DNA from 3 places in the Paenibacillus sp. FSL L8-0638 genome. Region 1 is predicted to be linked to each of the others. Evidence: a T-box and tRNA genes for the amino acid it is inferred to sense, from the RefSeq annotation. Region 1 holds a T-box; the other regions hold tRNA genes.
What was found. A T-box is a leader RNA that pairs with one kind of tRNA and senses whether it is charged. The one in region 1 lies ahead of tyrS (tyrosine--tRNA ligase), so its partner is inferred to be a tRNA-Tyr.
Positions count from the first base shown of each region.

Region 2: it encodes a tRNA-Tyr, which carries the amino acid that the T-box ahead of tyrS (tyrosine--tRNA ligase) is inferred to sense. The anticodon was not compared.
Region 3: it encodes a tRNA-Tyr, which carries the amino acid that the T-box ahead of tyrS (tyrosine--tRNA ligase) is inferred to sense. The anticodon was not compared.

Region 1 covers NZ_CP151960.1:3,618,039-3,628,370, forward strand. The annotation lists gene MKY35_RS16055 (aminopeptidase) at 1-58, opposite strand, end outside; gene MKY35_RS16060 (hypothetical protein) at 135-986, opposite strand; gene MKY35_RS16065 (sensor domain-containing diguanylate cyclase) at 1,182-3,167, opposite strand; gene rpsD (30S ribosomal protein S4) at 3,604-4,203, shown strand; gene MKY35_RS16075 (AraC family transcriptional regulator) at 4,282-5,151, opposite strand; gene tyrS (tyrosine--tRNA ligase) at 5,353-6,606, opposite strand; T-box leader at 6,672-6,937, opposite strand; gene MKY35_RS16085 (transglycosylase domain-containing protein) at 7,073-10,096, shown strand; gene acsA (acetate--CoA ligase) at 10,186-10,332, opposite strand, start outside.
Region 2 covers NZ_CP151960.1:404,330-414,661, forward strand. The annotation lists rRNA gene MKY35_RS01695 (23S ribosomal RNA) at 1-127, shown strand, start outside; rRNA gene rrf (5S ribosomal RNA) at 279-395, shown strand; tRNA gene MKY35_RS01705 (tRNA-Ile) at 432-508, shown strand; tRNA gene MKY35_RS01710 (tRNA-Ala) at 531-606, shown strand; tRNA gene MKY35_RS01715 (tRNA-Asn) at 611-686, shown strand; tRNA gene MKY35_RS01720 (tRNA-Met) at 722-795, shown strand; tRNA gene MKY35_RS01725 (tRNA-Ser) at 799-890, shown strand; tRNA gene MKY35_RS01730 (tRNA-Glu) at 923-994, shown strand; tRNA gene MKY35_RS01735 (tRNA-Val) at 1,001-1,076, shown strand; tRNA gene MKY35_RS01740 (tRNA-Met) at 1,107-1,180, shown strand; tRNA gene MKY35_RS01745 (tRNA-Asp) at 1,206-1,282, shown strand; tRNA gene MKY35_RS01750 (tRNA-Phe) at 1,349-1,421, shown strand; tRNA gene MKY35_RS01755 (tRNA-Thr) at 1,448-1,523, shown strand; tRNA gene MKY35_RS01760 (tRNA-Tyr) at 1,528-1,613, shown strand; tRNA gene MKY35_RS01765 (tRNA-His) at 1,633-1,705, shown strand; tRNA gene MKY35_RS01770 (tRNA-Gln) at 1,723-1,797, shown strand; tRNA gene MKY35_RS01775 (tRNA-Lys) at 1,802-1,877, shown strand; tRNA gene MKY35_RS01780 (tRNA-Leu) at 1,892-1,979, shown strand; tRNA gene MKY35_RS01785 (tRNA-Gly) at 1,986-2,060, shown strand; tRNA gene MKY35_RS01790 (tRNA-Cys) at 2,071-2,141, shown strand; tRNA gene MKY35_RS01795 (tRNA-Arg) at 2,168-2,244, shown strand; tRNA gene MKY35_RS01800 (tRNA-Pro) at 2,268-2,341, shown strand; tRNA gene MKY35_RS01805 (tRNA-Gly) at 2,351-2,421, shown strand; gene MKY35_RS01810 (PAS domain-containing protein) at 2,624-3,727, opposite strand; gene MKY35_RS01815 (response regulator transcription factor) at 3,720-4,373, opposite strand; gene MKY35_RS01820 (GAF domain-containing protein) at 4,516-4,965, opposite strand; gene MKY35_RS01825 (Crp/Fnr family transcriptional regulator) at 5,265-6,005, shown strand; rRNA gene MKY35_RS01830 (16S ribosomal RNA) at 6,591-8,146, shown strand; rRNA gene MKY35_RS01835 (23S ribosomal RNA) at 8,433-10,332, shown strand, end outside.
Region 3 covers NZ_CP151960.1:1,107,605-1,117,936, reverse strand. The annotation lists gene MKY35_RS05060 (aldo/keto reductase) at 1-845, shown strand, start outside; gene MKY35_RS05055 (TetR family transcriptional regulator) at 964-1,644, opposite strand; gene MKY35_RS05050 (MATE family efflux transporter) at 1,782-3,134, shown strand; gene MKY35_RS05045 (hypothetical protein) at 3,225-3,377, opposite strand; gene MKY35_RS05040 (TetR/AcrR family transcriptional regulator) at 3,545-4,201, opposite strand; gene MKY35_RS05035 (SDR family NAD(P)-dependent oxidoreductase) at 4,369-5,121, shown strand; gene MKY35_RS05030 (SDR family oxidoreductase) at 5,168-5,998, shown strand; gene MKY35_RS05025 (hypothetical protein) at 6,454-6,918, opposite strand; tRNA gene MKY35_RS05020 (tRNA-Leu) at 7,820-7,899, opposite strand; tRNA gene MKY35_RS05015 (tRNA-Arg) at 7,912-7,988, opposite strand; tRNA gene MKY35_RS05010 (tRNA-Gly) at 7,996-8,070, opposite strand; tRNA gene MKY35_RS05005 (tRNA-Leu) at 8,081-8,161, opposite strand; tRNA gene MKY35_RS05000 (tRNA-Lys) at 8,174-8,249, opposite strand; tRNA gene MKY35_RS04995 (tRNA-Tyr) at 8,257-8,342, opposite strand; tRNA gene MKY35_RS04990 (tRNA-Thr) at 8,347-8,422, opposite strand; tRNA gene MKY35_RS04985 (tRNA-Asp) at 8,436-8,512, opposite strand; tRNA gene MKY35_RS04980 (tRNA-Met) at 8,539-8,612, opposite strand; tRNA gene MKY35_RS04975 (tRNA-Val) at 8,639-8,714, opposite strand; tRNA gene MKY35_RS04970 (tRNA-Glu) at 8,725-8,796, opposite strand; tRNA gene MKY35_RS04965 (tRNA-Ser) at 8,817-8,899, opposite strand; tRNA gene MKY35_RS04960 (tRNA-Asn) at 8,903-8,978, opposite strand; tRNA gene MKY35_RS04955 (tRNA-Ala) at 8,983-9,058, opposite strand; rRNA gene rrf (5S ribosomal RNA) at 9,129-9,245, opposite strand; rRNA gene MKY35_RS04945 (23S ribosomal RNA) at 9,396-10,332, opposite strand, start outside.

The DNA of each region.
Region 1 (10,332 bases):
CTTCAACAGAGTAACCTACTAAATTTTCCGCCAGCTTAAGTATTCTAGGATCTTTCATGTAGTGTCTCTCCTTCTCTATTTCATTCTTTTTGAACAATGGTTAATTCAAAATCCATTGTATCACGCCCGCCACGTTACTTGTAGTCCTCAAAAGTAACTCTGGTTGTCAAAGCCTCTTGATGCAGATCTTCATTTTCTCCCTGTCGGGTAATCTGGCATTCGGATGAAAGCTTTAAGGGTAAACCTGTTTGGCGATCTATGGTCAAATGATACACCGTATGCACAATGGATTGCTCCAGCTGGTTGTTCATATCCTCACAACTTTGCGCCCATATTTGGCTCAGCTTCTTTCGCAGCTCTCGATTCGTTCCTGTCTGCTGCGTTTTTAATATCACGATTTGAGGGTTTAACGTATTCATTTCTTTTATTAAACGATCTTTCAACCAGCGCTTTGCCGAAGCAGATTCCGGTTCAATCCTCAACACCCAAGTTCCTCGGGCAGCTCCCGTTTCCATACGAATGCTCTTATTCAGTGTATTTAATTCCTCAAGCTCCTGAATCGGATTGAAGCGATTTAACATACCATTTCCAACCACAGGAGGATAACCGGATGTCAGCGCAACCCATTTCCCACTCTGACGAAGAAAACGTTCCTGTGTAACATCATGCTTGGACTTACCTTGTTTCAGTGCTGCGTAGCCACCTTGCTTACGGAAAGCCTCTGCAGAGCCCCAGTGCATGGTCAATTCATCGTGATTTCTTAGCCTACCACGATATTCAAACTGCTTATTCGTTAGCTGACCATTGTCAGCTCTAATTGCAGTCCGTCCAGTGAACGTTACCATCTCTTTGCCAGCCATTCCTGCAACAGCTCTCTTAAAAATCTGCTCAGGCGTATATTGTCGATCCAGTGCACAACCACTTAACACACCTATTACAAGCAACACACCACAAACCTGCATCATCCATTGCTTTTTCCAATGCATCCCATCATCCGTCCTATCCTGAACATAACTGTACTCATGAGCAATAATCCTGCTTCAAGCCAGTTATGCTACCTGGTTCACTTCATCGCGTTATCCCTATAGTTCAATCATACACACGATATAGCTGCGTTTAGGATTACCTGTCTGCAAAGGGTTATGCAAGACAAAAAGAGAACATTCCCTAAGGAATATTCTCTACACATTGGCTACATGATCAACAACTATTCGATTGCGTCCTTCATTTTTCGCTTCGTACAAGGCCATATCAGCCCTATAAAATAAAGATTCAATACTGATCTGCTCGTCCAGCCAGTTCCATTCAGCAATCCCGCAAGAAACAGTCACCTGAGGCTCAGTTTCATGCTGTACGCGGTAACGTATTTTTTCTGCATATCCGAGCGCTTGCTGCACCCCCAGCTGCGGTAAATAAATGGCAAGCTCCTCGCCGCCCCATCTCGCACATACATCCTCATCGCGAGTCGCCGAACGAACGATATTGCTGACGCTTTTCAAAATTTCGTCACCCGTCTGATGCCCATGCGTATCATTCACCTGTTTGAATTGATCAATATCTACCAAAATAAGAGATCCACAGAAATCCTTTTCCTGATGTTGCTGAATGATTTGGTCCACATAATGACGTACATACAGACCTGTTAACATATCCATATTAGCCAACCGCCGCACCTCAGCGTGCAGCATAGCATTGGTTACCGCCAACCCGATATGAGGGGCTAGCATTTGCAACATTTTGTAATTATCGTAAGAGAAAAAGTGTGGAAGCTTGCTGGACAATAGTATAACCCCTTTAGGAGTACCGCTGGTCTTCATAGGTACAGCCATCAAAGACTGGGAGTGCGTCGCATCCATAAAATGAGAGGATATCTTCCCATCCTTTCTATAGTCCGACACAATCACTGGTTCCCCTGTTAAGCGTATTAGTCCAGCAAATCCATCTTCAAGAGGGTAACTTTCCAGTCTTAAGCTTTCCACATTACTCGACATGACCTTAAAACAGTTTCCATCCTGGTCAAGCTGTACAATACAACAAAAGTCCGCCATGAACATTTTTAATAACTCCTGCACGGCAAATTCAAATATTTCATTTAACTTCAGGCTCTGATTCAAGCGCTGAACCAGTTCATTAATGAGACGCAATTCATGGATAAGTACATTCGATTGCTCAAGCAGCTTCGCATTTTCAAATGCGGTGCCAGCCGTATCCGCCATCATGGCAATCAGCTCTACATCCACTTTTTTCATACTATCCGCGCCCGATGGAAGAATCATATGGAAAACACCGTATACGCCCTGCTTACCACGTAATGGGATGCCGATTTCAGTTATTTCATCTTGTGTACCGACAGGCTCATTCACAGCCATTTGCCCTTTCATAAATGCACGGACGCATACATCTTCGTCCCGTTCATGCAGCAGTAAAGGTTTGACCTGCGGATTGCGACTATGTCGATCCTGACTCATATACAAGGTGATATCTACATGGGGAAACAAATAGGCGATGCTCCCGAATACCTCATCCAGCACGCCTTCTACGTCAATTTTGTCATGCATCCGTTTTACAATCTGAAATAAAATAGAACGGCGTCTACCTTCACGATCGCTTCGATTCCGCATCCCAAGGACATCTTCCATAAATATGTACTCAAACTTCGTGTAAAAGCAGGATTTAAAATGTAAAGCAGCTGATAACAATGTGTCCAGATTTGGGATAGAATGTTGAGCAGGCCGTGTAAAACGAAGAGCGGCAAAGGGCTCGCTCTTGTAATTACGGCATAGTATGGGAACCATATACACAAACGAAAGGCTTCCATCACGAAGTTTGCGCTGGCTCACTTCCATCTCTCTAGATATGCAACAACGTTCGACCAAATCCAAATCCTCGTCATCATCTTCTTTTTTACCAGCAACACGAACACCTATAAAATTAAAAACAGCAGTATATTCTTCGTTAATCCAGGATATACCATTGCCCTGTTGTAACCAACTCCGATATCCTTGGACAAGCAGCTGGTTAATATAGGGGAAATCATAGGGTGTCATATCCATGTTCTGGAGCCAGGCAAAAGAAGTATATCCTTTATCATCAAACAGCGGAGCACCGCTAGCCTGGACCGTTTTACTGTCAAGCATTTGCTGATCCGTTGTTGAAAATTCCGACATATTAAGGCGCTCCTTCACAGCAAAATTAGCTGTACCAAGACAGCGGCTATACACCACTATAGCTCATAATATGATCTATTTTACTCCCAACTCTAGAAATTTGCATCCATTTTCCAGAAATTCGTCCCACTTTTTTAGTTCTAAAGCCCTATCGACAAAATTTGACGTTTTCATTCTTTTTCTCTTCTTGACATTGACCTACTCTTACATGTAGTATATATTATTGAAAAAGACTGTACGGCAGAACTATCTACTGTGCGGATCTTAAATTTTGGGCGTAACAGTTTGTGTCACCCTCATCTTTTTTGTTGCTGACAGGACAGCGGCTGAACTTTTCTGTCAGTAGTGCGTCTCACCTTAATAGGTAGCGCCGAACAAATTGGAGCGCAAAGAGAGCCCCAACTCAAATTTTAATTATGAAGGAGTTAACTCTATAATGGCACGTTACACTGGTCCTAAATTTAAATTGAGCCGTCGTCTCGGTATTTCCCTGAGCGGCACAGGTAAAGAATTGAAACGCCCTTTCCCTCCGGGACAACATGGTGCAAACCAACGGAGAAAAATCAGCAACTACGGTATGCAGCTTCAAGAGAAACAAAAGTTGCGTCACATGTACGGCTTGGGTGAAAAACAATTCCGTACCCTGTTCAACAAAGCTCAACACATGCACGGTATCGCTGGTGAAAACTTTATGTTCTTGCTGGAAAGCCGCCTGGACAACCTTGTATTCCGTCTTGGCTTTGCTAATTCCCGTGCAGGCGCACGTCAATTGGTAGCTCACGGTCACGTTACTGTGAACGGTAAAAAAGTTGACATCGCTTCTTACCAAGTAAGCCCTGGCGACGTGATCGGTCTTCGTGAAAGAAGTCGTTCCCTGTCTTCTATCAAAGAAGCTTTGGAAAACCGCAACCACTTGGTAGCTTACCTGGAGTACAATGACGCAGCTCTGGAAGGTAAATTCATTCGTTTGCCTGAGCGTGGCGAATTGTCCCAAGATATCGATGAAAAACAAATCGTCGAATTCTACAACCGCTAATCCCTGCATTAGCACCAAAAAGCACCCGAATTTATTCGGGTGCTTTTTTTATATTCCTTATGATCGAGCCTGAGAGTTTTATTCAATGGGGATGTATACTTTCATGCTCAAATGATCTGGATAGGAGGAATTCATCACGTCCGTAATTTCAAAATCTGGTCCCTCCCTCCGTTCAAAATTAGAATTAGGAAGCCATGTGCCATAGATAAAGTCTCGTATATTCTGAACCCGTCCATCTGAACCCGAAGCGTCAAACTCAGCATACTTCCCTGCTGGAATCTCCATATATATGAAACCCTCTGCCAGTTCATTTGACTCTTTTTCAACTGCCTCGCCCACCACAAATGAAAATGCACCATTGTCTTCAAATCGACAGGCAACCCCATATGACATTCCCGGTGCGATCTTGTTCGGGATACACATAAAATATTCATTGGCTCCAAAGTGCCCATAAAATCCTGGAATTTCTTTATAGTGCTGCTCATTATTCAGATTTGTTTTATATTCATACCCTATAATTTTGGTCGTTTCGAGCTGCAATATCACTGGCTTGTTCACATCCAAATCCCCCTTCGTATTTTTTTGATAATCCAGAAAATTAATTTTGCTTTGTCCAGGAAGCTCAATATCACTGTTACGATATTTCCCAGGGGTGATCCCAAAATTCTTTTCAAAAGCGCGGGTAAAGGCTTCTTGCGAGTTGTACTGAAACTCAATAGCAATGTCCAACACTTTTTGATTGGATTGTTTTAGCCGTTCAGCCGCCTCGGACAATCTTCTCCTTCTTATATACTGTTGAACCGTAAAACCCGAAATGGCCTGAAAAACCCGCTGGAAATGAAAAGCTGAAAAGCATGCTTGTGAAGCAATCTCGGCAATTTTTAAATCCTCCCGCAGATTCAATTCAATAAACTCAATCGCACACTGAATTCGTTTAAAGTAGTCCATATAATCCTTCCCCACACTCGTAATTGTTCTGATTATCGATCCTACACCCAAATTGTGCAACCCACGTTTTCATTATGTATAACTCTTTACCTACATGTTTGATTATTTGTGCTAAGTTTACCATGACTTTTCACTTGGCAGAAATAAAAAAGCAACGCTGAGATCGAGACAATCTCAGCGCTGCTTTTGATTATATTTTCATTATCCAAGCTTGATTTTAGCAAATTTCCGTTTACCTACCTGCACAATGTCGCCTTCCTTCGGCGTGTATGCTTCGTTCACATCGGTCCATTTCTCTTCGTTAATTTTGACCGAACCCTGCTGAATACTGCGCTTGGCTTCACCGTTAGATGCTGCAAAGCCCAGATGAGTCAGCAACTGGATCACACGAATGCCACCTTCTTCTAACTGATCAGCCGTCAAGGTGAACTCTTCAATATCGTCAGGCAGCGCGCGCTGCTGGAATACGGTCACAAAATGCTGCTTCGCTGCTTCCTCTGCTTCTTCACCATGGTACATGCGCACTAACGTTCCAGCCAGCTTCATTTTGGCATCACGTGGATGCACTGAGCCGTCCTTAACACCTTTCGCCAGCTCTGCCAGCTCCTCGTTGTTGATATCCGTTGCAAGCTCAAAATATTTCAGCATCAGCTCGTCAGGAACGGACATGGATTTTCCGTATATTTCGTTCGGCTCCTCATCAACACCAATGTAGTTCCCCAAGCTTTTACTCATCTTCTGAACTCCATCCAGCCCTTCAAGCAATGGTAAAGTAATAGTAGCCTGTGGCTCAACTCCGTATTCTTTTTGCAGGGTTCTACCCATCAGAAGATTAAACTTCTGATCCGTTCCCCCTAATTCAATATCGCTTTGGAGAGCCACGGAATCCATGCCCTGCATCAGCGGGTAAAAGAACTCATGGATGCTGATCGGCAATCCGTTTTGGTACCTTTTTGTAAAATCATCCCGTTCCAACATACGGGCAACCGTTACTTTGGCCGACAGGGTTACTACATCAGCAAAAGACATTGGCCCTAACCATTCGGAATTGTAAAATACCTTTGTTTTTTCAGGATCGAGAATTTTAAAAATTTGTTCCTTGTATGTTTGGGCATTGCGCTGTACATCTTCCTCAGTCAGTTGCTTACGAGTCTCCGATTTACCTGTCGGATCACCAATTCTGCCTGTAAAATCTCCGATAATCAGTTGTACTTGATGGCCTAATTCCTGGAACTGGCGCAGTTTGTGCATAACAACCGTATGTCCGATGTGAATGTCGGGAGCAGATGGATCAAGGCCCAGCTTAATTTTGAGCGGCTCGCCGTTAACGACCGATTTGATCACCTTACGCTTCAGCTCATCCTCCGGTACAATTTCCGCTACACCCCGCTGTATCACCTCTAGCTGTCGTTCTACCTCTACCTGCTGCTCTGGCTTCAATTCTTCCCACTTCATCCTGTATACCTCCTATTTTTCATCCAAATATTACATATTAGACAAACCAAAAAGCCCCTTTCATCCCAAGGGACGAGAAGGAGCTACTCGCGTTACCACCCTAATTAAAGAAACGTATGTCAAAGACAGACATTTCTTTCACTTCATTCCTATAACGGGCCTACACCCGGTACTGGATTACTATGGTGCTTCGCAAACCTGCAAAAGCTTTCCATTCATCCAGACAGCTCCAGACGGTAATTCAAAGGAGGGACGCTACCGATTCACACCACCCATCGGCTCTCTGTACAACGTGAATCCGCCTTCTACTGAAGTCTTTCTCTGCTTTTCACGATATTTACTTTGACCTATTTATAACACACTGCTTTTATGTAGTCAACGACACCAAAAGACAGGCTTTTTAGCATATGGGTTCATTTTGTAATTTTATGCTATAATAATGGCTGTTATAAAGGAGGAAGACTTAATGGTTGAAGAAAAAAACAATGTATCAGAGCCAAAGCCTTCCCGCTTGCGGACAACCATGCGAAGGCTCGGCCGTGTCATAAAGTGGGTCGTCATCATCGGTTTTATGGGGGCACTATTTGCAGGAGGAGCGGCCGCCGGCTATGTTGCTTCTATTGTAAAAAGCGAACCCGTGCGTTCCAGATCCATGATCCTACAGGAAGTAGATAAGAATGCAATTACAGGCTTCGCTTATTTCAATGATGGCTCTCCCATCGGACAACTCCGGACAGAAGAAGATCGAAGACCTGTCACGTTTAAGGAGATTCCACAACTCGTCATTGACGCAGTCATTGCCATTGAAGATAATCATTTTTACGAGCATAAAGGTGTCGATCTATCGGGAACACTGCGTGCTGTGAAGCAAAAGGCGCTGCATGAATCCGTACAAACCGGGGGTAGTACCCTCACCCAGCAGCTTGCGCGTCGTGTCTTTCTAAATCTCGATCGCACGGATGATCGCAAGGTCAAAGAAATTTTGCTGTCTCTGCGCCTTGAGCGCTTCCTAAGCAAGCAACAAATTATTACGGCCTATCTTAATAAAGTACCTTTTGGTAACGGTTCAAGCGGTTACAACGTCTTTGGCATTAAAGCAGCGGCCAAAGGTATCTTTAATGAGAATGATCTGAACGAGCTTAATATAGCCCAGGCTGCCTATCTGGCAGGTTTGCCACAGCTTCCTTCTTCCTATTCTGCTTACAACGGTAAGGGTGAGTTTAATGAAGCTGGCTTTAAAAGAGCCATCAACCGCCAGCACCTGGTGCTCAGTCGAATGCTGGAGGAGAACAAAATCAATAAAGCACAGTATGATGAAGCGATGGCTTTTGATATCAAAAAATCTCTCGCACCACGTACTGTTAAGGCTTATAACACCTATCCATATCTTATGATAGAAACAGAACGACAAGCTGCGCAGGCACTCATGTCTGTCACCAATCCGGGTCAAGCAGCTAATGCCAGTGCAGATGCCAAAACCAAGGACGATAATGATTTGCTCAAAGAAGCTGAACAGCAGCTTCGCACAGGCGGTTATATGGTGTACACCACCATTGATAAGAGCGTATACAAATCTATGCGTCAAATTGCAGAAAATAAGAATAACTTCTCTGCCACTAGTAAAACCAAGGGTGACGAACAAGCAGCGGCTATTCTGATTCAGCATAAAACAGGCGCCATTCTTGGAATGATGGAAGGTCGGGACTTCCAAAAGGAGCAGATGAATTATGCCACCCAGATGGTTCGTCAGCCGGGTTCGGCAATGAAACCGATTGCTGCCTATCTCCCTGCTTTGGACAGCGGTCTTGTGCAGCCTGGTAGTATCGTGGATGATGCCCCTATTATTTTGAAGGATGGCAGTAATGGGTATCACATTCCGAAAAATTCTAACAACCGCTATCAAGGATTGGTCACGGCGCGTTATGCACTGAATCAATCGCTCAATACGATAGCACTCAAGCTGTTTAACGAAAAAGTAGGGATCAGCAAAGCCTGGGCTTTTGCCAAGAAGCTGGGCATCACCACCTTGGAATCCAGTGATAACAACGCCCAAACGGGTGTACTTGGCGGCTTGGCCCATGGGGTGACCGTCGAGGAGCTTACGAATGCATATGGAGCCATTCCAAATGGCGGTGTGTTTAATGACGCCTATATGATCGAAAAGATTGTGGATTCGCAAGGCAATATTATATACAAGCATCAGCCTAATCCTGTGCAGGCCTTCTCACCGCAAACCGCCTACCTGATGACAGATATGTTGCGTACAGCCGTGTCGGAAGGCACAGGCAGACTGGTGAAGCGGAACTTTGATCAATCCGGCAAGATTCCGATTGCCGGCAAGACAGGCACTACGCAATCCTACACTGATGTTTGGTTCGAGGGCTTTACGCCTGACGTCACACTGGGTGTATGGGTTGGTTACAAGCAACCTGTCAATAAGCTTGAAACGAAAGTCCAAAAAGAGCGGGCTCGCCGCTTATGGGCTCTAATCATGAATGAAGTAACAGCTAAAGATGCTCAGTTGTTCCAAACGGACAGCTTCAAGAGACCTGACGGCATTGTAAGCCGTACAGCATCCGCGTATGGTTCGGACATTTATAACAGTAAGTATCCACCTAAAAACAGTGAAAATGGTGTGAGTCGTGCGAAATATATTACCTACCAAGGTGTGAATTATATTCCACGCGATGGTACACCGGATGATATGTTATATGAACGGACCGTTAGGAAACGGGAAAAGTCAATCTCAGAATTGATTAAAGAGCTTCAGCAAGCCTTTAAGGTGATGAGACGACATAATTCGTTGTCCTACTATCTGCCTCAGGATGCAGATAAGGAAGCTCCTACTCAGATTGATCCACGCAAGGACGATGGAGCAGCTCCTAACGCTCCATCTAGCGTCAACGTAAGCTATAGTGATGGTAAAGCCATAATCAGCTTTAGCCCAAGCGGAAACAGCGACGTCGTAGGATACCGTCTGTATCGTTCTACAGATGGGGGTAGCTTCCAACGGCTTGGCAAGGTCGTTATGGCTGACGGCTCCAAGGTGTTCTCTGACAGCCCTGGGGGCAGCAGCTCTAGCTACTACGTGACCGCCGTTGATGTGGGCGGCCATGAGTCCGGTCCAAGCACGAAAGCAAGCGCAACACCTGTAGTGCCACCTGCAGATTCTGAGTCTCCAGACGTTCCGGGCGAGGGAGATGGAACAGGTGCGCAGCCTACAGAAGTCCCTACTGCCCCTGGACAGCCTCAAGCTAAAGCCGCAGGCTCATCCGTAGCGCTCCAATGGAGCGCAGGTAAGTCGGCGGACGCTATTACAGGCTATAACGTGTATTACAGCGAAAGCGGTGCGGAGCCTTTTACAAATATAGGCTCTACCGCATCTACCAGCTTTGAATATAAGTCGAGGAAAAAGCCAAAAGGCTGGTTTCGTGTCACTTCCATGAATGCCATGGGGGAATCGGCTCCTTCCGGAGCCGTCCGTCCATAACTGAAGACAAGAGCAGAAAGTGATAGGAGTCCCCTTAGCCACTAAGGCTTTGGAGACTCCTTTTTTTTAATTCTAATATACACAGTACTTCAATCCTCTATGGTAGATAAGTCACCTGTAGGAAGGTTAAGCTCCCAGGCTTTCAACACGCGTCTCATAATTTTACCAGAGCGGGTTTTGGGTAACTTTTCCTTAAATTCAATTTCGCGTGGAGCAGCATGGGCAGACAGCCCTTC
Region 2 (10,332 bases), 2.7 Mb from region 1:
AGCCCCCCTCAAGATGAGATTTCCCAATTAGTAAGACCCCTTGAAGACGACGAGGTAGATAGGTTGGGGGTGGAAGTGCAGTAATGCATGGAGCTGACCAATACTAATCGGTCGAGGGCTTATCCTAAGAATAAAACGCAAATGAGTTTCGGATCCAGTTTTCAAGGTGTAACCTTGAAGGTATGTACAAGTGACATACAACAAGCGCATGGCTATTCATTCACACGATAAGTGATGAAGCGAATACCATACGAAAGAATTTACGATGTAAATTCATGTTTGGTGGCGATAGCGGAGGGGTTCCACACGTACCCATCCCGAACACGACCGTTAAGCCCTCCAGCGCCGATGGTACTTGGACCGCAGGGTCCTGGGAGAGTAGGACGTCGCCAAGCGATATCCTTTAGAGGATGATAAATTTTTACATGTTAGGGCCTTTAGCTCAGCTGGTTAGAGCGCACCCCTGATAAGGGTGAGGTCGGTGGTTCGAGTCCACTAAGGCCCACCACTTCTAGAATAACAAAAAGATTGGGGCCATAGCTCAGCTGGGAGAGCGCCTGCCTTGCACGCAGGAGGTCAGCGGTTCGATCCCGCTTGGCTCCACCAATATTCCCTGATAGCTCAGTTGGTAGAGCACTCGACTGTTAATCGAGTTGTCACAGGTTCGAGTCCTGTTCGGGGAGCCATATTTTGAATATTTCTGACTTTTATATATTAAGGTGGCGGCGTAGCTCAGCTGGCTAGAGCGTACGGTTCATACCCGTGAGGTCGGGGGTTCGATCCCCTCTGCCGCTACTCGGAGAGATACCCAAGTGGCTATAAGGGGACCCTCTGCTAAGGGGTTAGACTGCGAAAGTGGTGCGAGGGTTCGAATCCCTCTCTCTCCGCCATAAATTTATTGAGACCGGAACTTATTTTGCAAGGCCCGTTGGTCAAGGGGTTAAGACACCTCCCTTTCACGGAGGTAACAGGGGTTCGAATCCCCTACGGGTCATAATATGGAGGCTTAGCTCAGCTGGGAGAGCATCTGCCTTACAAGCAGAGGGTCGGGGGTTCGATCCCCTCAGCCTCCACCATAAGAAAATTTGAAAAATGCTTTTTAATGTCGCGGGGTGGAGCAGTTCGGTAGCTCGTCGGGCTCATAACCCGAAGGTCGTAGGTTCAAATCCTGCCCCCGCAATTAATTTCCTATTGGAAATGCCTCTGGAACTGTGGTGTAGAGGCCTAACATGCCTGCCTGTCACGCAGGAGATCGCGGGTTCGAATCCCGTCAGTTCCGCCATTTTAGCTTCATATATAATTGGCATATATAGTGCGGATTATATGATGTAGTAATAAAATTTAATATGGCTCGGTAGCTCAGTCGGTAGAGCAGAGGACTGAAAATCCTCGTGTCGGCGGTTCGATTCCGTCCCGAGCCACCTTTCAAGTGGGAAATGAGTAATGTGCCGGTGTAGCTCAACTGGTAGAGCAACTGACTTGTAATCAGTAGGTTGGGGGTTCAAGTCCTCTCGCCGGCACCATTTTGGAGGATTAGCGAAGTGGCCAAACGCATCAGACTGTAAATCTGCTCCCTTACGGGTTCGGTGGTTCGAATCCATCATCCTCCACCAGTCTTTTCATAATCATATGGCGGTCGTGGCGAAGTGGTTAACGCACCGGACTGTGACTCCGGCATTCGTGGGTTCAAGCCCCATCGGCCGCCCTTTATTCTTAATCTATTGGGGATTAGCCAAGCGGTAAGGCAACGGACTTTGACTCCGTCATGCATAGGTTCAAATCCTATATCCCCAGCCATTAAGAGCCATTAGCTCAGTTGGTAGAGCACCTGACTTTTAATCAGGGTGTCGAAGGTTCGAGTCCTTCATGGCTCACCATTTATAATTATTTTGCGGTCGTGGCGGAATTGGCAGACGCGCACGGTTCAGGTCCGTGTGGGCTAACCCCCCGTGGAGGTTCGAGTCCTCTCGACCGCACCATATTTTGCGGACGTGGCTCAGCGGTAGAGCATCGCCTTGCCAAGGCGAGGGTCGCGGGTTCGATTCCCGTCGTCCGCTCCATTATCCATACGGCGCCATAGCCAAGTGGTAAGGCAAAGCTCTGCAAAAGCTTCATCCCCAGTTCAAATCTGGGTGGCGCCTTGACTACTCATTATGGAATTTAATATGCGCCCTTAGCTCAGCTGGATAGAGCGTTTGACTACGAATCAAAAGGCCGGGAGTTCGAATCTCTCAGGGCGCGCCATTTCTTAAAAAAATGTATAATGTCGGGATGTAGCTCAGCTTGGTAGAGCACCTGGTTTGGGACCAGGGGGTCGCATGTTCAAATCGTGTCATCCCGATACTGTTTTGCGGGTGTAGTTCAATGGTAGAACTCCAGCCTTCCAAGCTGGTAGCGTGGGTTCGATTCCCATCACCCGCTTTTTGCTATAGCGGATTCTTGTTGCCTCAGTGGTGACACCTTATAAATAAAGAGAGCCTGTCTGGGGACAGAGCTCTCTCTTTTTTTGTATTTATCCTCATGTAATCCACAATGTGTTGATTATCCATAATCTTCGGTATCGGTGTATATCGTTCTGATCATGCAACTGGTATACACCGATATCCGATCTAGTGGACAGTTTTTACACGGGAATGGTCAGCTGGATGGAGGTTCCCTCGTCTGGAGCAGAGGTTATGCTCATAAATCCCCCTACCCCTCTAGCTCGTTCTTCCATACTGAACAATCCAACTCCCTCTCCTTGGGACTTTCCAGAGAATCCAATGCCTTTATCCCGAATGGTCACTTGTATCATTTCATTTTGATCCTCAACGTCGACATATGCCTCTGCCACATCTGCGTATTTGGCTACATTCGTTAATGCCTCTTGTACAATCCGATAAATTGCAATTTCCTTGCGAATATCAACCCGTTTACGTAGATTGCATTGAAAATGCACCTCAATCCCGTAATGAGAACAGAAGTTTTCAATATAGGTTCTTATGGCTGGGACGACACCCAGATCATCCAGAACTGAGGGACGAAGTTCCCACGCTAGACCACGAACATCTTTGATGATGTCGGTCACCTGCGAACGAAGATTCTCCAGAGTAGCACTAGGTTGTTCGGCAAGTTGGCTATCCAATTGGATAATAAGTGAAAACAAGCTTTGCCCTATCCCATCATGCAGCTCTCTTGAAAAGCGTTTACGTTCTTCTTCCTGTATTTGCATGACTTGTGTCATCATAGACTGAAGTTCAGCTTCTACTCTTTTCAGTTTAGTGACCTCATTGCGGATCGCTAAGTACTGATAGGGTTTACCTTCCTCGTCCATAAACGGAACGATCGTAGTATTCACCCAGTAGTAGCTGTTATCTTTAGCACGATTACGTATTTCTCCTTGCCATACCTCACCTGAACGGATCGTAGTCCACAGGTTTTTCATGAAGGCGGGGGTATGATAGCCTGAATTAATGAGACGATGATCCTGACCGATCAGCTCTTCACGACTGTATTGCGAAATCTCACAGAACTTGTCGTTTACGTACTGAATAATACCTCGATGATCGGTCAAAGCAACGATGGAAGACGTATCTAGAGCAAATTTCAGGTTGGATAATTGGTGGAGTGAGTTACGCAGCGCATGAAGAAAAGGGGATTCTGGTATATAAATTTCCAGATCATTCAGCAGTTTATCGGTTGATTCACCAAAGGCATGCTGCAGTAAAGGGTTAGAAGGTTCATTCATAATGGAGCAGCCCCTTTTTTAGTGCGAATTTGACTAGCTCAGGTCGTGTTTTCAAGTTAAGCTTCTCCATAAGATTGCTTTTATGGGACTCTACGGTTTTGACACTAATCACCAGGTGCTCGGCAATTTCCTTGTTGGCATATCCTTTGGCTACCCAGGATAGAATCTCTTTTTCCCGCTCAGACAAGGATTCATAGGGTCCGGCTATGCCTTCCTGTTTGATTTTGTCTAGATATTCACTCATCAGTCGTTTGGTTGCATTCGGGTACAAATAGGCACTACCTTCGGCCACAGACTGGATGGCAGCGAGTAACTCCTCGTGAGGTGCGCTTTTTAAAATATATCCGGATGCTCCAGCTTGAATGGCTCGGAACAGATATTCTTCATCGTCATGCATCGTTAAAATAAGGACTTCTGTATCGGGCAGCTGTTTTTTTAATTCAGTGGTTGCTGTGAGACCATCTTTTCCAGGTGGCATGCTAAAATCCATGAGCACAACATGAGGTTGTAGCTCCACTGCCTTGCGGATTGCCTCATCCCCGTCTGCTGCATCTCCTACTACCTTAATACCGTTTTTGCCGTCCAATAGGGCCATGAGGCCAGAACGTACGACAACGTGATCATCCACTACTAGTATACGAATCAATTTGTCATCCCCTCGAACGGTAAAAAACCGTACGTTTTGTCATAATCATAGCAAATTTTAGGGATTTCAATCAACAAAGATAGTTAGGGACAGCTATATCAAGTATCTGATGAGGATCATTATCTATAGAAACATTGTTGAGCTATGGAGTGAGAGGGTAAGCACATAGTTGGCTAAGGCGTTGAGCTACTTGAGTAGCCTCGGCTATATCAGACTCTGTGAACATCCTCACATCACGATTACCAAGAAGCAGCACACCGTTGGGCAGATCTCCTGTGCTGGAAAAGGGAATGGCAACAGCAGAGTGAAGCTGCTCGGCCAGCATTAGTGCACATTCCTGACGCAGACGTATACTACCTGATAGCAAAGCACTTACAGTTACGGTACGCCCCAAGCGAACAGCCATACCGGCAATACCATGGCCAATCTTAAAAGAAATAAGTCGATAGCGATTGCTTCGGCTACCAGAGGCGTAATACCAATGCAACCTACCACCTGACTTGGACATAAATGCAAGGGCAGTGAGATCACTATAAATAGTATCTCTCAACTGGTTCAGTTCTTTTCGCATTTCATCCGTTATTTGTAGCATAGAAGACACATCCTTTTTCATAACCAAACTATATCTCTAGTTCATTGTAGTTTCGACAGTTGCAAAAGTAGATCGGGGAACCCCCTGATCTATAGGCGCAGGAAACACTGACTTTTCATCTGGTCGGATAAGGAGTAGGGAAATGGTCGATAAATGGGGCGTTAGCTTACTTCGGAAGTGATATTTATCACAGCAAATCAGGGAGTAGGAAGGTATAAAATCAGGTGTTCTCCCGATAACAACCCAGGCGTTAAAACATTATGATATAGATATCAGGTAAACACGAGGAGGACGCTAACATGCAAGCCACTTGTATGGAACGGTTTGGGGACGAAGCGGAACGCACGGGAATTCAGATTTATTTGACAGATGAGCATTTTGATCTGCTAAAAGATATTATGTCCTGGAAGAAGGTAAAGGCAGGCGTTATGCTTTTCCGAGAGGGCGATGATGCAGAGCAGCTTTATTATATACATTCAGGTCATGTCAAACTTCGTAAATCGACAGAAGATGGTAAAGAACTGATTCTGACCATTCAGCATCAAGGCGACTTAATTGGGGAATTTAGCGGGATAGATGGAGAAGAGTATAGTTGCACTGCGGAAACAGCCGATGTGTGTGAGTTAGGCGTCGTGCTTGTTAAGGATCTGGAGTCGCTCTTGTCCAAAAATGGGGAAATGGCACTTCAGTTCATCCAGTGGATGGCGATGAAGCAACGCATTATGCAATCGCGTTTTCGGGACTTACTGTTGTATGGTAAAACTGGAGCATTAGCGTCTACATTGATCCGTGCTAGCAATACATGTGGCGTGGCTGTGAAGGATGGCATTTTATTAAATATGAAGCTAAGTCACTCCGAATTAGGTGAGATGATTGGAGCGACGCGCGAGAGCGTGAACCGGATGCTGAGCGCGCTGAAAGAACAGGGAACCCTAGATACAAGGGATGGAAAGATTGTCATTCACGATCTCAAGGTATTACGTGGCATGTGCTGCTGTCCTTCGTACGGCCAATGTGCCCATGAAATTTGTCGCCTCTAATATATGAATACCATTAGGCGGGGTCCAAGAGACTTCGCCTTGCCGCAGGTCTTATAGCAATCTAGCGCATGGGGTACGAACAACATAGATTACCAAATAACTAATTAACGTCGTATAGCGGCTAATTAGCAATAAAGTATATATATTAAATGGAACTGAATGCATGACATTTTATGAACCAACCGTTTTGAAGTAACAGTGGAGCTAATTCTAATAATGGTTGAATAAAAGGAGGAAGGGAGCCCAAGTTTTTTTTAAAAAAAAAGGGTATTTTTACAAGTTGCTTTCTCTGGCTGAAAATGATATATTATTTGAGCTGACAACAAAACAGCAGTTTCAAAAGCGAAAAGCTTGGGTGAAATGATCTTTAAAAAAAGAAAAAAAAAGCCCTTGCATTTTTGAAACGAACATGATATGATTTTATAGCTGCTGAAAAACGCAGCGAAAGAGAAATGTTTGATCTTTGAAAACTGAACAACGAGTGAGTAAAACGATTTTGTTCGCAAAATCAAACAAGAGATATTTTATCTCGTCAGTTTCAAAATGAGCTTATCGCTCTTTCTATAAACCAGCTTCGGTTGGTCTTTAATGGAGAGTTTGATCCTGGCTCAGGACGAACGCTGGCGGCGTGCCTAATACATGCAAGTCGAGCGGGGTTATTTAGAAGCTTGCTTCTAAATAACCTAGCGGCGGACGGGTGAGTAACACGTAGGCAACCTGCCCACAAGACAGGGATAACTACCGGAAACGGTAGCTAATACCCGATACATCCTTTTCCTGCATGGGCGAAGGAGGAAAGACGGAGCAATCTGTCACTTGTGGATGGGCCTGCGGCGCATTAGCTAGTTGGTGGGGTAAAGGCCTACCAAGGCGACGATGCGTAGCCGACCTGAGAGGGTGATCGGCCACACTGGGACTGAGACACGGCCCAGACTCCTACGGGAGGCAGCAGTAGGGAATCTTCCGCAATGGGCGAAAGCCTGACGGAGCAACGCCGCGTGAGTGATGAAGGTTTTCGGATCGTAAAGCTCTGTTGCCAGGGAAGAACGTCTTGTAGAGTAACTGCTACAAGAGTGACGGTACCTGAGAAGAAAGCCCCGGCTAACTACGTGCCAGCAGCCGCGGTAATACGTAGGGGGCAAGCGTTGTCCGGAATTATTGGGCGTAAAGCGCGCGCAGGCGGCTCTTTAAGTCTGGTGTTTAATCCCGAGGCTCAACTTCGGGTCGCACTGGAAACTGGGGAGCTTGAGTGCAGAAGAGGAGAGTGGAATTCCACGTGTAGCGGTGAAATGCGTAGAGATGTGGAGGAACACCAGTGGCGAAGGCGACTCTCTGGGCTGTAACTGACGCTGAGGCGCGAAAGCGTGGGGAGCAAACAGGATTAGATACCCTGGTAGTCCACGCCGTAAACGATGAATGCTAGGTGTTAGGGGTTTCGATACCCTTGGTGCCGAAGTTAACACATTAAGCATTCCGCCTGGGGAGTACGGTCGCAAGACTGAAACTCAAAGGAATTGACGGGGACCCGCACAAGCAGTGGAGTATGTGGTTTAATTCGAAGCAACGCGAAGAACCTTACCAGGTCTTGACATCCCTCTGACCGGTCTAGAGATAGACCTTTCCTTCGGGACAGAGGAGACAGGTGGTGCATGGTTGTCGTCAGCTCGTGTCGTGAGATGTTGGGTTAAGTCCCGCAACGAGCGCAACCCTTATGCTTAGTTGCCAGCAGGTCAAGCTGGGCACTCTAAGCAGACTGCCGGTGACAAACCGGAGGAAGGTGGGGATGACGTCAAATCATCATGCCCCTTATGACCTGGGCTACACACGTACTACAATGGCCGGTACAACGGGAAGCGAAATCGCGAGGTGGAGCCAATCCTAGAAAAGCCGGTCTCAGTTCGGATTGTAGGCTGCAACTCGCCTACATGAAGTCGGAATTGCTAGTAATCGCGGATCAGCATGCCGCGGTGAATACGTTCCCGGGTCTTGTACACACCGCCCGTCACACCACGAGAGTTTACAACACCCGAAGTCGGTGGGGTAACCCGCAAGGGAGCCAGCCGCCGAAGGTGGGGTAGATGATTGGGGTGAAGTCGTAACAAGGTAGCCGTATCGGAAGGTGCGGCTGGATCACCTCCTTTCTATGGAGAATCGTTTCCTGCAACGGAAACATTCAAATATGAAGCATTAGCTTCAAAAACTACTCACTCGTTGCTCAGTTTTGAGAGCTCAAACTCTCAAAAAAAGCTGGTTGTTTACAGCTTTGCACCTTGAAAACTGGATACCGAAACGAAATTGCGTTTTAGAATATTCCTTTAAGCTGATCTTGTGTAAACAAGTGAAATAAAGGTAGCTGCCTTGAATTTCATTCACACGTAAGTGTTGAACCGAAATTCAAAGCAAATCGTATTTACGATGTAAATACTAGGTTAAGCTACAAAGAGCACACGGAGGATGCCTAGGCGCCAGGAGCCGACGAAGGACGTGGCGAACAACGATAAAGCCTCGGGGAGCTGTAAGCAAGCTTTGATCCGGGGATGTCCGAATGGGGAAACCCGGCTGTCTTCATCGACAGTCACTTTCTGCTGAATACATAGGCAGAATAGAGGCAGACCAGGGGAACTGAAACATCTAAGTACCCTGAGGAAGAGAAAACAATAGTGATTCCGTCAGTAGCGGCGAGCGAACGCGGATTAGCCCAAACCAAGGAGCTTGCTCCTTGGGGTTGTGGGACGTCTCACATGGAGTTACAAAGGAACCGGTTAGATGAAGAGGTCTGGAAAGGCCCGCCAGAGAAGGTAAAGGCCCTGTAGTTCAAAACTGGTTCCCTCCGAGACGGATCCCGAGTAGTGCGGGGCACGTGAAACCCCGTATGAATCCGGCAGGACCATCTGCCAAGGCTAAATACTCCCTGGCGACCGATAGTGAAGCAGTACCGTGAGGGAAAGGTGAAAAGCACCCCGGAAGGGGAGTGAAATAGATCCTGAAACCGTGTGCTTACAAGAAGTCAGAGCCCGATCTATGGGTGATGGCGTGCCTTTTGTAGAATGAACCGGCGAGTTACGTTCCCGTGCAAGGTTAAGGTGAAGAGCTGAAGCCGCAGCGAAAGCGAGTCTGAATAGGGCGAATGAGTACGTGGACGTAGACCCGAAACCGGGTGATCTACCCCTGTCCAGGGTGAAGGTGCGGTAACACGCACTGGAGGCCCGAACCCACGCATGTTGAAAAATGCGGGGATGAGGTGGGGGTAGCGGAGAAATTCCAATCGAACCCGGAGATAGCTGGTTCTCCCCGAAATAGCTTTAGGGCTAGCCTCGGAAAGAAGAATCGTGGAGGTAGAGCACTGATTGGGTGCGGGGCCCGCAAGGGTTACCAAGCTCAGTCAAACTCCGAATGCCATAGATTTAGTTCCGGGAGTCAGACAGTGAGTGCTAAGATCCATTGTCGAAAGGGAAACAGCCCAGACCATCAGCTAAGGTCCCCAAGTGTGTGTTAAGTGGGAAAGGATGTGGAGTTGCACAGACAACCAGGATGTTGGCTTAGAAGCAGCCACCATTGAAAGAGTGCGTAATAGCTCACTGGTCGAGTGACTCTGCGCCGAAAATGTAACGGGGCTAAACACACCACCGAAGCTATGGCTTGATGCAATGCATCAGGGGTAGGGGAGCGTTGAATGCGGGTTGAAGGTGTACCGTAAGGAGCGCTGGACTGCATTCAAGTGAGAATGCCGGTATGAGTAACGAAAAGATCTGTGAGAATCAGATCCGCCGAAAGCCTAAGGGTTCCTGAGGAAGGTTCGTCCGCTCAGGGTAAGTCGGGACCTAAGGCGAGGCCGATAGGCGTAGTCGAAGGACAACAGGTCGAAATTCCTGTACCACCGTAATCCGCTATGAGCGATGGGGTGACGCAGTAGGGTAGTGACGCGGACTGATGGATGTCCGTCTAAGCAGTGAGGCTGATGTGTAGGCAAATCCGCACATCATTAAGGCTGGGCTGTGATGGGGAGCGAAAATTGTAGTAGCGAAGGTCATGATCTCAGACTGCCAAGAAAAGCCTCTAGCCAGGAGAAGGTGCCCGTACCGCAAACCGACACAGGTAGGCGAGAAGAGAATTCTAAGGCGCGCGGAAGAACTCTCGTTAAGGAACTCGGCAAAATGACCCCGTAACTTCGGGAGAAGGGGTGCCTCGGTAGGGTGAATAGCCCGAGGGGGCCGCAGTGAAAAGGCCCAAGCGACTGTTTAGCAAAAACACAGGTCTGTGCGAAGCCGCAAGGCGAAGTATACGGGCTGACGCCTGCCCGGTGCTGGAAGGTTAAGGGGAGTGGTAA
Region 3 (10,332 bases), 2.5 Mb from region 1:
AAGTAACTTTGAACAATGGGATTGAGATGCCTATACTCGGTTTTGGTGTTTATCAGATCCAAGATGCAAATGAATGTGAACAAAGTGTTTATGACGCTATTATGGCAGGCTATCGGCTGATTGATACCGCTGCCTCTTATCTAAATGAAGAAGCAGTTGGCAGAGCGATCAAACGTAGTGGCGTGGCAAGAGAGGAGTTATTTATCACTACGAAACTTTGGGTTCAGGATACTGGTTATGAGCGTACAAAAAAGGCATTTGAAAAATCACTGGAAAGATTGCAGTTGGACTATTTGGATTTGTATTTAATTCACCAGCCATATGGAGATGTGTTTGGTTCTTGGCGCGCTATGGAGGAATTGTATCGTGATGGAAAGGTCCGTGCAATCGGCGTTAGTATCTTCCATGAGGATCGCCTGATCGATTTGATTATTCATAATGAAGTAGTTCCTGCCGTAAATCAGGTTGAAACGCACCCATTCAACCAGCAAATTGAACATGCAAAATTTATGAAAGAGAATAATGTTCAGATCGAATCCTGGGCGCCTTTTGCTGAAGGGAAAAACAACTTGTTCCAGCATGAAATATTGGTATCCATAGCTGAAAAGTATAATAAATCCGTTGCTCAGGTGGTTTTACGCTGGTTGGCACAAAGAGAAGTTGTTGTGATTCCAAAGTCTGTTCCTAAAGAGAGAATTATCGAAAACTTCAATATCTTTGACTTTGAGTTAAGCCAAGAGGATATGGAGTCGATTACTACGTTAGATACGAAACAGAGCCTGTTCTTTTCACATCGCGATCCTGACATGGTGAAATGGATCGGTACCCGTAAACTCGATATCTAACCCTCTTTCAAAAGATCACCCGTAGGTTTTGATTACGCCAAAAGAACCAACAATTTAGGGTAAACGTAAACCTAATTGAAACCGCCCATCCAATAACCGGATGGGCGGTTTTTACATACTACTTCTCCTGCTCCTTTATCACCTGCTCAATCCCCAACAGAATCAGCTTCAAGCCGAACTCAAACGCCCCGTCGGTTCCCATCAGATTGAACAGCCCGTTCGTGAACATCCTCCGAAACAGTCCCACATCCGTCTCGCTCATGGAGTCCAGAAGGCGAATCATCTCCTCACCCGGATGCGCTTTCTGGTCCTTAAAGATAGCGGAGACATTACGCTCATGCTGATAATCGTCTAGAACGAAATAGAAGACATAGTTCACAAGCGTAGTAACCACTTGCATTTTCTGCTCTTGCTCAAGCGGCGTCGATTCCACGCAGAGCAGCATACGGTTGGTGAACCGGATGATGTCCGGTTCGTGGGGCAGCGTCATCATCATGAGCTGCGTGGAGCAGGGATATCGGCTGAGCACGTTCCGTACCGTTACCGCAAGCCCTGTCAGCTGCTCCTTCCATTCCCCCTCGGAGTGGAACTCTTCCAGAATCATTTTCGATACCTGGTTGGCCAGACGCTGGTAGAGATGCTGTTTGCTCTTGAAGTACCAGTACAGAGAGGGAGCCTGAATCCCTAACCTGTCGGCCAATCGTCTCATGCTTAATTTCTCGATGCCCTCCTCTCCAAGAAGCTCCCACGAGGTTTCCAAAATCTTATCCTCCGAAATCTGAGGTTGCTGCTTTTTCATGTCATCCGCCCTTTTATCTAACAGTGTAAGTTTATGCTTTACAGGTTCATTGGTTCATGATACCATCTAACACTGTAAGGCACAACCTAACAGTGTTAGACTGAAAGGCAAAATAAATAGAGAAAGTAGTGATCCGCATGGATGCAGAAAACCTCCATTACTTTGAAAAAGCACCGGTCGCAAAAGCCGTAGCTCACTTCGCTATACCCATGATGCTAGGCACGTCAATGAGTGTCATTTATTCCATCTTGAATGCCTATTTCCTTGGTACACTTCACAATACTGCCATGTTAACCGCACTCGCACTGACCCTGCCGTTATTCGCAATCATTATGGCGCTAGGCAATTTGATTGGCATGGGTAGCGGTACATTCATCTCCCGTTTGCTAGGAGAGAAAAAATATGATGAGGTAAAGCATGTGTCTTCATTTGCCTTTTACAGCAGTTTAGTTCTCGGTCTTATCGTGATGGCCGTGGGTCTCCCGTTGATCAATCCAATCGTTCATGGCCTGGGAGCAACGTCTGACTCCTTCGGATTCACGAAGGACTATGTCACGATTATGCTTATTGGCTCACCATTCGTCGTATTATTCTTCACACTGGAGAATATCGTGCGTTCGGAGGGCGCAGCAATCACGTCGATGATCGGTATGATTCTCAGTGTTGTTATAAATATTATTCTCGACGCGTTAGTCATCTTCGTGCTCCATTGGGATGTGATCGGCGTTGCGTCTGCTACGGTCATTTCTAACTTGGTTGCGAGTGCATTCTACGCCTTCCATATGGGATATAAGAGCCAATTCTTAACCGTCTCCGTAAAATGGTTCAAGGCTACCAAGGACATTCTGAGCAATGTATTCAAAATCGGAGTTCCCGTCTTTATTATGAGTATCTTTTTGGGTGCAATGTCGCTCATCTTTAACCATTTTCTTGTCGAATACGGGGATCAGGCCGTAGCGGCTTACGGAATTTCATCACGTTTATTGCAATTTCCTGAGTTTATTCTGATGGGCTTATGCGAGGGAGTCGTGCCGTTGATTGCCTTCTCATTCACAGCGAATAAATTACGCATGAAGAATACCATTGGATTTACGATCAAAGTGATTGTGGCGTTAGCGGTCGTATTCGGCATCATCGTCTATTTGATTTCCGACCACTTAATTGGTTTATTTACAAATGACTCGCAATTAATTGGAATGGGCAGCTACATTCTACATGTGACGTTCCTATCCTTGTTCATTACAGGAATGACCACATTGTTTACCGGGATCTTCCAAGCATCAGCGCAAGGAACTGCCGCGTTTATTATGTCAATTATTCAAGGAATTACTCTGATTCCTGTGTTGTTTATCGCCAATCAAATGAACGGCTTCCACGGGGTGGTCTGGTCGCTTGTCATTGCGGATGCGGTCGCATTCCTTGTTGGTGCCATCATGTTGTATGTTTTGCGGACCAAATTGCAGCCAGAATTGGATAAGTTAGTACAGTAGAAAACATATAACACCCAAGAAGGCAGGATAGGACACTCCCCGACCCTGCCTTTTTTAGGTACATGGACGGGGAATAGGGCAATTGTCATTTTAAAAAGGAAAATGCCCCCTACCTGCACGATCTTGCTTATTCAGCGCCCCCATCGACACACTCATCGGAAAGTTCTTACCTCTGAAGATCATCGTTCCCAGCGCAAACTTCGAGACGAGCAAATCCGTGCCTCCTAATCCCTTATATTTCATTTTTCAACGCTACTGTATTAACCTGTACTGCCCGTTACTTCCATGAAAGAGGGAGCATTTGCCGCGGCAGTGTGCTCCCTGTTCTAAATTCAAATATCGTTTCCCGTTAGTTGAATCATTTCTGTGATTGATCCACCTTGTAGATTCTTCTGGTAAGCGCCTGGTCATCATCTGTCCATGATATTTGGAGCTGTTTGCGGGTTTTTGAGTGCAGGCAGTAGAATGCCATCGATTAGCGCTGTGAAGAAAGGCTTGTCGAACGGTTTGCGCTGGATGAGTCCGCGAAAAGAAGCCATTGAAGTAATGACCTGGCAAGCCATCTCAATGTCTGCGTGAGCGGGAATTTCACCGCGGACGACGGCTCGGTTCATAAGCTCACGGTTCACAACAACCCATGGCTCGAAAATCCCGGCTGTTCCTGCTTCGGCAAATTCCGGATGCTGCAAAAAGGAGCCTAGGCCCGCTAGGACTCGAAATTTGCGTTCTTCTTCCGCGATTGATTGCGGCTTCAAAAGCACGAGGAGATCTTCGCGCAAGGTTCCTGTATCAGGCAAGCTTTCGAGCTCAAGATGATTCCGATTCATCCAGGCCAAGGCGTCTCGGACTAACTCCGCCTTGGAAGACCAGCGGCGGTAAACCGTCGCCTTCCCAGCCTTTGCTCGAGCCGCGACCATGTCCATTGTCATACCATCGAAACTCGTATCGGCGAGGATGTCGATTGTCGCCTCAAGGATTTTATCATCCCGCGTGTGATCTCGCTTGCGGCCCAATGCTTGCGCAGGCTTTTCTGCCACGACCTCAGATAATTCGCCCCTCTCAGACATTTTCTTTTTTATTTTACTCATAAACTTAGCTCCTTTTAAAATATATATTTAGAAACCGATTAGTTCCGGAACTTTACAGTTTCGTTTTTATGTGATTTAATATCATTATCCCACATCCAACAGGAAATATATAGATGGTATCCCACACCAAAAAGGAGATTACAACCATGCAGGACAAACCCGTTGCCTTGATCACTGGCGCCAATAAAGGAATAGGTTTACAAATTGCGAAGGATCTAGCGGAACACGGCTTCACCGTGCTCGTCGGATCACGCAGCCTCGAAAATGGAGAAACTGCTTCCAAAAGCATCGGTTCGGATGCGCACGCTCTCCAGCTCGACGTTACCGATCAGGACTCCATTGTTGCTGCAGCAGAGCGTATTCGGAACGAATTTGGTCATCTCGATGTACTTGTGAACAATGCGGCCATATCACACGCAGGTAAACCGGGCGATCCGTTTCCGAGCAGTGGCGCGACGAGCGGTCTTTTGACCGTTGCTTCGCTCGAAGACATTCGTTCGGTTTATGAAACTAATGTTTTTGGTGTCATTGCTGTCACCCAGGCCATGTTGCCACTTTTACGTGAGGCTCCTTCAGCACGCATCGTCAACATGGGCAGCACCGGCGGCTCCCTTAGCTGGAACTCCATTCCGGAAAACTCACATCGTGCGATGTTTGGGGCCTATTCGGCATCAAAATCGGCTGTTCATGCGGTCACACTTGCCTTTGCCTTTGCGCTTGAATCGACAAACATCAAGGTCAATGTGGCATGTCCAGGTTTTACATCGACTGCGCTCAATAATTTTGCTGGCACTCGTAGTGTTGAACAAGGGGCGCGTGAAGCGGTCCGGCTTGCGATGATTGGTGCGGACGGTCCAACAGGAACGTTTTCAGATGAGGATGGACCCATCGCGTGGTAATTATAATTTATACAATAATGGTTAGTAGCTTAAGGGGGATTTCATGATGCGTGTTTTCGTAACAGGAGCAACAGGTTACATCGGTTCCGCTGTCGTCCGCGAACTCATGGATGCGGGTCATCAGGTCGTCGGTCTTGTGCGCTCAGACAATAGCGCTGCGAAACTAAAAGAGGCCGGGGCCGAAGTACACCGCGGTGACATCGACGATCTCGACAGCCTTCGTAGTGGTGCGGCTGCTGCGGATGGCATTATTCATCTGGCATTTAATCACGACTTCTCGAACTTCGCCAGGGCACTCACAGCAGATCTGCACGCCGTTGAGGCGATGGGGGCGGCGCTGGAAGGATCTGGTAATCCATTCGTGATCACCACGCACGCCAATGGAGTGGCAGCAGAAAACGTAGCGTTATTGCTGGCTGAGCGCGGAGTGCGGACATCAATCGTAGAGCTTTGTCCTTCGGTACACGGTGAGGGTGACACAGGATTTGTGCCGAGACTGATCAACATTGCCAAAACGAAGGGCTTCTCAGCCTATGTGGAAGGGGGGACCAACCGCTGGCCAGCTGTGCACCGCCTTGACGCCGCACATCTATACCGCCTTGCGTTAGAAAAGGCACCCGCCGGTTCACGACTGAATGGGGTCGCAGATGAAGGCGTGCCATTTCGCGACATCGCAAGTGTTATCGGTAAACACCTGAACGTGCCTGTAGTCAGCATTTCACGTGAAGAAGCAGACACCCACTTCGGCTTCCTCAGCACACTTGCAGCGCTCGATATCCCGAGATCAAGCGTTGCAACTCAGGAACTTCTGGGATGGCGGCCTGTGCAACCTGCACTGATCCACGACCTCGAACAGTCTCACTACTTCAACAACTGATTGGAGACGAGACCGAGAATCGATCATGGGCCGCTTAATAAAGCACTTGAGAAAAGCGAAGCTAGACATGGACTAACAACAACATGTATGAAATAGAAGTTTGGATATTAAAACAAGATCAACACGAGTGCATACCACACTAAGTGTTGTTACCTTCATTCGCAGCAAACTATTCTGGCTAATCGTATTGTTAGGTCACTTCCCACAAGGAAATTTTTCATCTTCACTTATGGTATGGTTCACCGCGTTGGCTGAAAGGGCAAGTTCTCAAAAAAATAGTCTCCTTATCAGAGACTACCCGCGATCTTCCTATTTGATAATCATACGATAAGCGGTAGCTTTTCATCATTCTTTCAAAAAAGGGCAATCCTTTTGCGGGATAGCCCTTTCTTTAATTTCACTTTTTTGCAAAGAGAATAAGGTGCTGGATTCCTCCATTTGCGCTTTTGCTTACTTTAATATTGTCCTTTAATTACAAAAAACGAACCCCGAATTGTTCCAGCTAGTTTAGACTTCTGCCTAGCAAACTTAAACTTCCCTTCTAGCTCCTTTGGTACCTCCATCCCCTCAGAAAGCTTAAAACCAACAGCCCGCTTTTTAGGGTCATCCACCGTATACATGACATTGATTGCAAGACCATCCTCATAAAAAACGTAGGTAAATCGGATATTTTCCACTTGAAAACGCGACGTTTCTAAAGGTTTAGCCGCAAACGCAATATCACGTTCTTCTCTCAAAATTCGGTTCACATAATCAAGGCTCTCCTGGCTTTCGCTAGCTGGTACAACCGTAAATTCATACTTGTACTTGTTCATAAAATAACGGGCTTCATTAGCACGTAAACCAGCAAGCGCTTCTGCTACAGGTGAAGACTCTAAACCAACCGTAGATACATCTTTAAAATCAACGAGATACGACATTTCCATTCCTCCTCTTCTCTCTTTACGCCCTAACAGCTTCCGCATTTCACCAAAATCAAATTCATTTCTCAAGTTGTTGTAGAAACATCTTTATACCCAGACTTCAAATTAATTCTCTTATCTACCACATAGTATACCAAAATTGATTCAAGAGAAGATTTTGAATGGCGAATTTGTTAGTTTGTTAAATAGTGTTCACATAGACTGGTATTCACAAACACCGCTTTAAATATTCGACCAGCGAGATAATACGATGCTGCCTATAGTTCCTTGAAGTCGGGAAATTAAGGACTCAGAGTATGTCCTACCAAAAAACTCTCGGCCTGTGTCCTGTACTTCCATTAAGGAGGTTCAGATTCACAAGCCAAAGATATTTTCATTCAGATGGTGGCCGTTAGTCCATATTTGTTTGGGAAAGACCCTCTGCATGGAAGGGGGCGTACCCGCATACGTAAACCAAATGAGTACGATACCTTTTACATTGGACCAACAAGTCAACCTTGGTAAATTCATCTTCTAAAGCGCAAAAGTCTGTCGAGTTTCCCAACAGACTTTTGCGCTTTCTGTGTTGAGTTGGTGAAGTAAACTTAAAACTAACTTGCCCGTTAGTTTAATAAAAAGAGCAGACTTGAAGCGCCTGCTCAACATTGTGTGTTATTTAACTATCGTTCCTCGTTAGTTGTACGCCCTATCTTAATAACGCAAAAGAACGGAGGAGATTGCCTTGGGGTTTCTACTGCTTGTAATGTCGATAGAAATAGTTTAAAAGTAAAAAAGGAGAGATGGCATAAAAATAAGCCATCTCTCCTTTTTCATCTATATAAAGCGGGTAATGGGAATCGGACCCACGCTACCAGCTTGGAAGGCTGAGTTTTACCATTGAGCTACATCCCGAAATAGATGCCGGTGAGAGGACTCGAACCTCCACGGTTTCCCTCACGATTTTGAGTCGCGCGCGTCTGCCAATTCCGCCACACCGGCTTATGAAGTTAATGGCGTCCCCTGAGAGATTCGAACTCCCGACCTTTTGATTCGTAGTCAAACGCTCTATCCAGCTGAGCTAAGGGGACTAATAAATGGAGCGGACGACGGGAATCGAACCCGCGACCCTCGCCTTGGCAAGGCGATGCTCTACCGCTGAGCCACGTCCGCAAAAACAAGATGCGCGTGGAGGGACTTGAACCCCCACGTCAAAGACGCTAGATCCTAAGTCTAGTGCGTCTGCCAATTCCGCCACACGCGCATACAATGATAATGGTGAGCCATGAAGGACTCGAACCTTCGACACCCTGATTAAAAGTCAGGTGCTCTACCAACTGAGCTAATGGCTCGTAAAACTGGTGGAGGATGATGGATTCGAACCACCGAACCCGTAAGGGAGCAGATTTACAGTCTGATGCGTTTGGCCACTTCGCTAATCCTCCAATATGGTGCCGGCGAGAGGACTTGAACCCCCAACCTACTGATTACAAGTCAGTTGCTCTACCAGTTGAGCTACACCGGCGTATTAAGTTAAATGGCGGAACCGACGGGATTCGAACCCGCGATCTCCTGCGTGACAGGCAGGCATGTTAGGCCTCTACACCACGGTTCCAGAGGAAACTTCCTTAGTTGAAGTAATTGCGGGGGCAGGATTTGAACCTGCGACCTTCGGGTTATGAGCCCGACGAGCTACCGAACTGCTCCACCCCGCGACAGTAATAAATATTTATTTTTCAAATGGTGGAGGCTGAGGGGATCGAACCCCCGACCCTCTGCTTGTAAGGCAGATGCTCTCCCAGCTGAGCTAAGCCTCCATACTGCTTATGACCCGTAGGGGATTCGAACCCCTGTTACCTCCGTGAAAGGGAGGTGTCTTAACCCCTTGACCAACGGGCCATATATCTATTATTAAGAGCTGGCGGAGAGAGAGGGATTCGAACCCTCGAGACGCTTTTGGCGCCTACACGATTTCCAATCGTGCTCCTTCGGCCAACTCTCCACATGGCTCCCCGAACAGGACTCGAACCTGTGACAACTCGATTAACAGTCGAGTGCTCTACCAACTGAGCTATCAGGGAATATTGGTGGAGCCAAGGGGGATCGAACCCCTGACCTCCTGCGTGCAAGGCAGGCGCTCTCCCAGCTGAGCTATAGCCCCATCTAAAAAATCAATTTTGTATGTATAATCAATAGCCTGATAGGCGAAAAAAAATCCCCATTATGGGATTGCTTGGCGACGTCCTACTCTCCCAGGACCCTGCGGTCCAAGTACCATCGGCGCTGGAGGGCTTAACGGTCGTGTTCGGGATGGGTACGTGTGGAACCCCTCCGCTATCGCCACCAAACATGAATTTGCTATACAAATTCTACCGTACGGTTATTCAGTTCATCACATATCGTGTGAATGAATAGCCATGCGCTTGTTGTATGTCTCTTGTACATACGTTCAAGGTTACACCCTGAAAACTGGATCAGAAACTCATTGCGTCTTATCTTAGGATAAGCCCTCGACCGATTAGTATTGGTCAGCTCCATGCATTACTGCACTTCCACCCCCAACCTATCTACCTCGTCGTCTTCAAGGGGTCTTACATACTGGGAAATCTCATCTTGAGGGGGGCTTCACGCTTAGATGCTTTCAGCGCTTATCCCTTCCGTACATAGCTACCCAGCGGTGCTCCTGGCGGAACAACTGGTACACCAGCGGTACGTCCATCCCGGTCCTCTCGTACTAAGGACAGCTCCTCTCAAATTTCCTACGCCCACGACAGATAGGGACCGAACTGTCTCACGACGTTCTGAACCCAGCTCGCGTACCGCTTTAATGGGCGAACAGCCCAACCCTTGGGACCTACTTCAGCCCCAGGATGCGATGAGCCGACATCGAGGTGCCAAACCTCCCCGTCGATGTGGACTCTTGGGGGAGATAAGCCTGTTATCCCCAGGGTAGCTTTTATCCGTTGAGCGATGGCCCTTCCATGCGGTACCACCGGATCACTAAGCCCGACTTTCGTCCCTGCTCGACTTGTAGGTCTCGCAGTCAAGCTCCCTTCTGCCTTTGCACTCTTCGAATGATTTCCAACCATTCTGAGGGAACCTTGGGGCGCCTCCGTTACTCTTTAGGAGGCGACCGCCCCAGTCAAACTGCCCACCTGACACTGTCCTCGCACCGGATTACGGTACCAAGTTAGAACCTAGATACGATCAGGGTGGTATCCCAAGGATGCCTCCCTTCAAGCTGGCGCTCAAAGTTCTACGGCTCCCACCTATCCTGTACAGATCGTACCCAAATTCAATATCAAGCTGCAGTAAAGCTCCATGGGGTCTTTCCGTCTTGTCGCGGGTAACCTGCATCTTCACAGGTATTAAAATTTCACCGGATCTCTCGTTGAGACAGCGCCCAAGTCGTTACGCCATTCGTGCGGGTCAGAA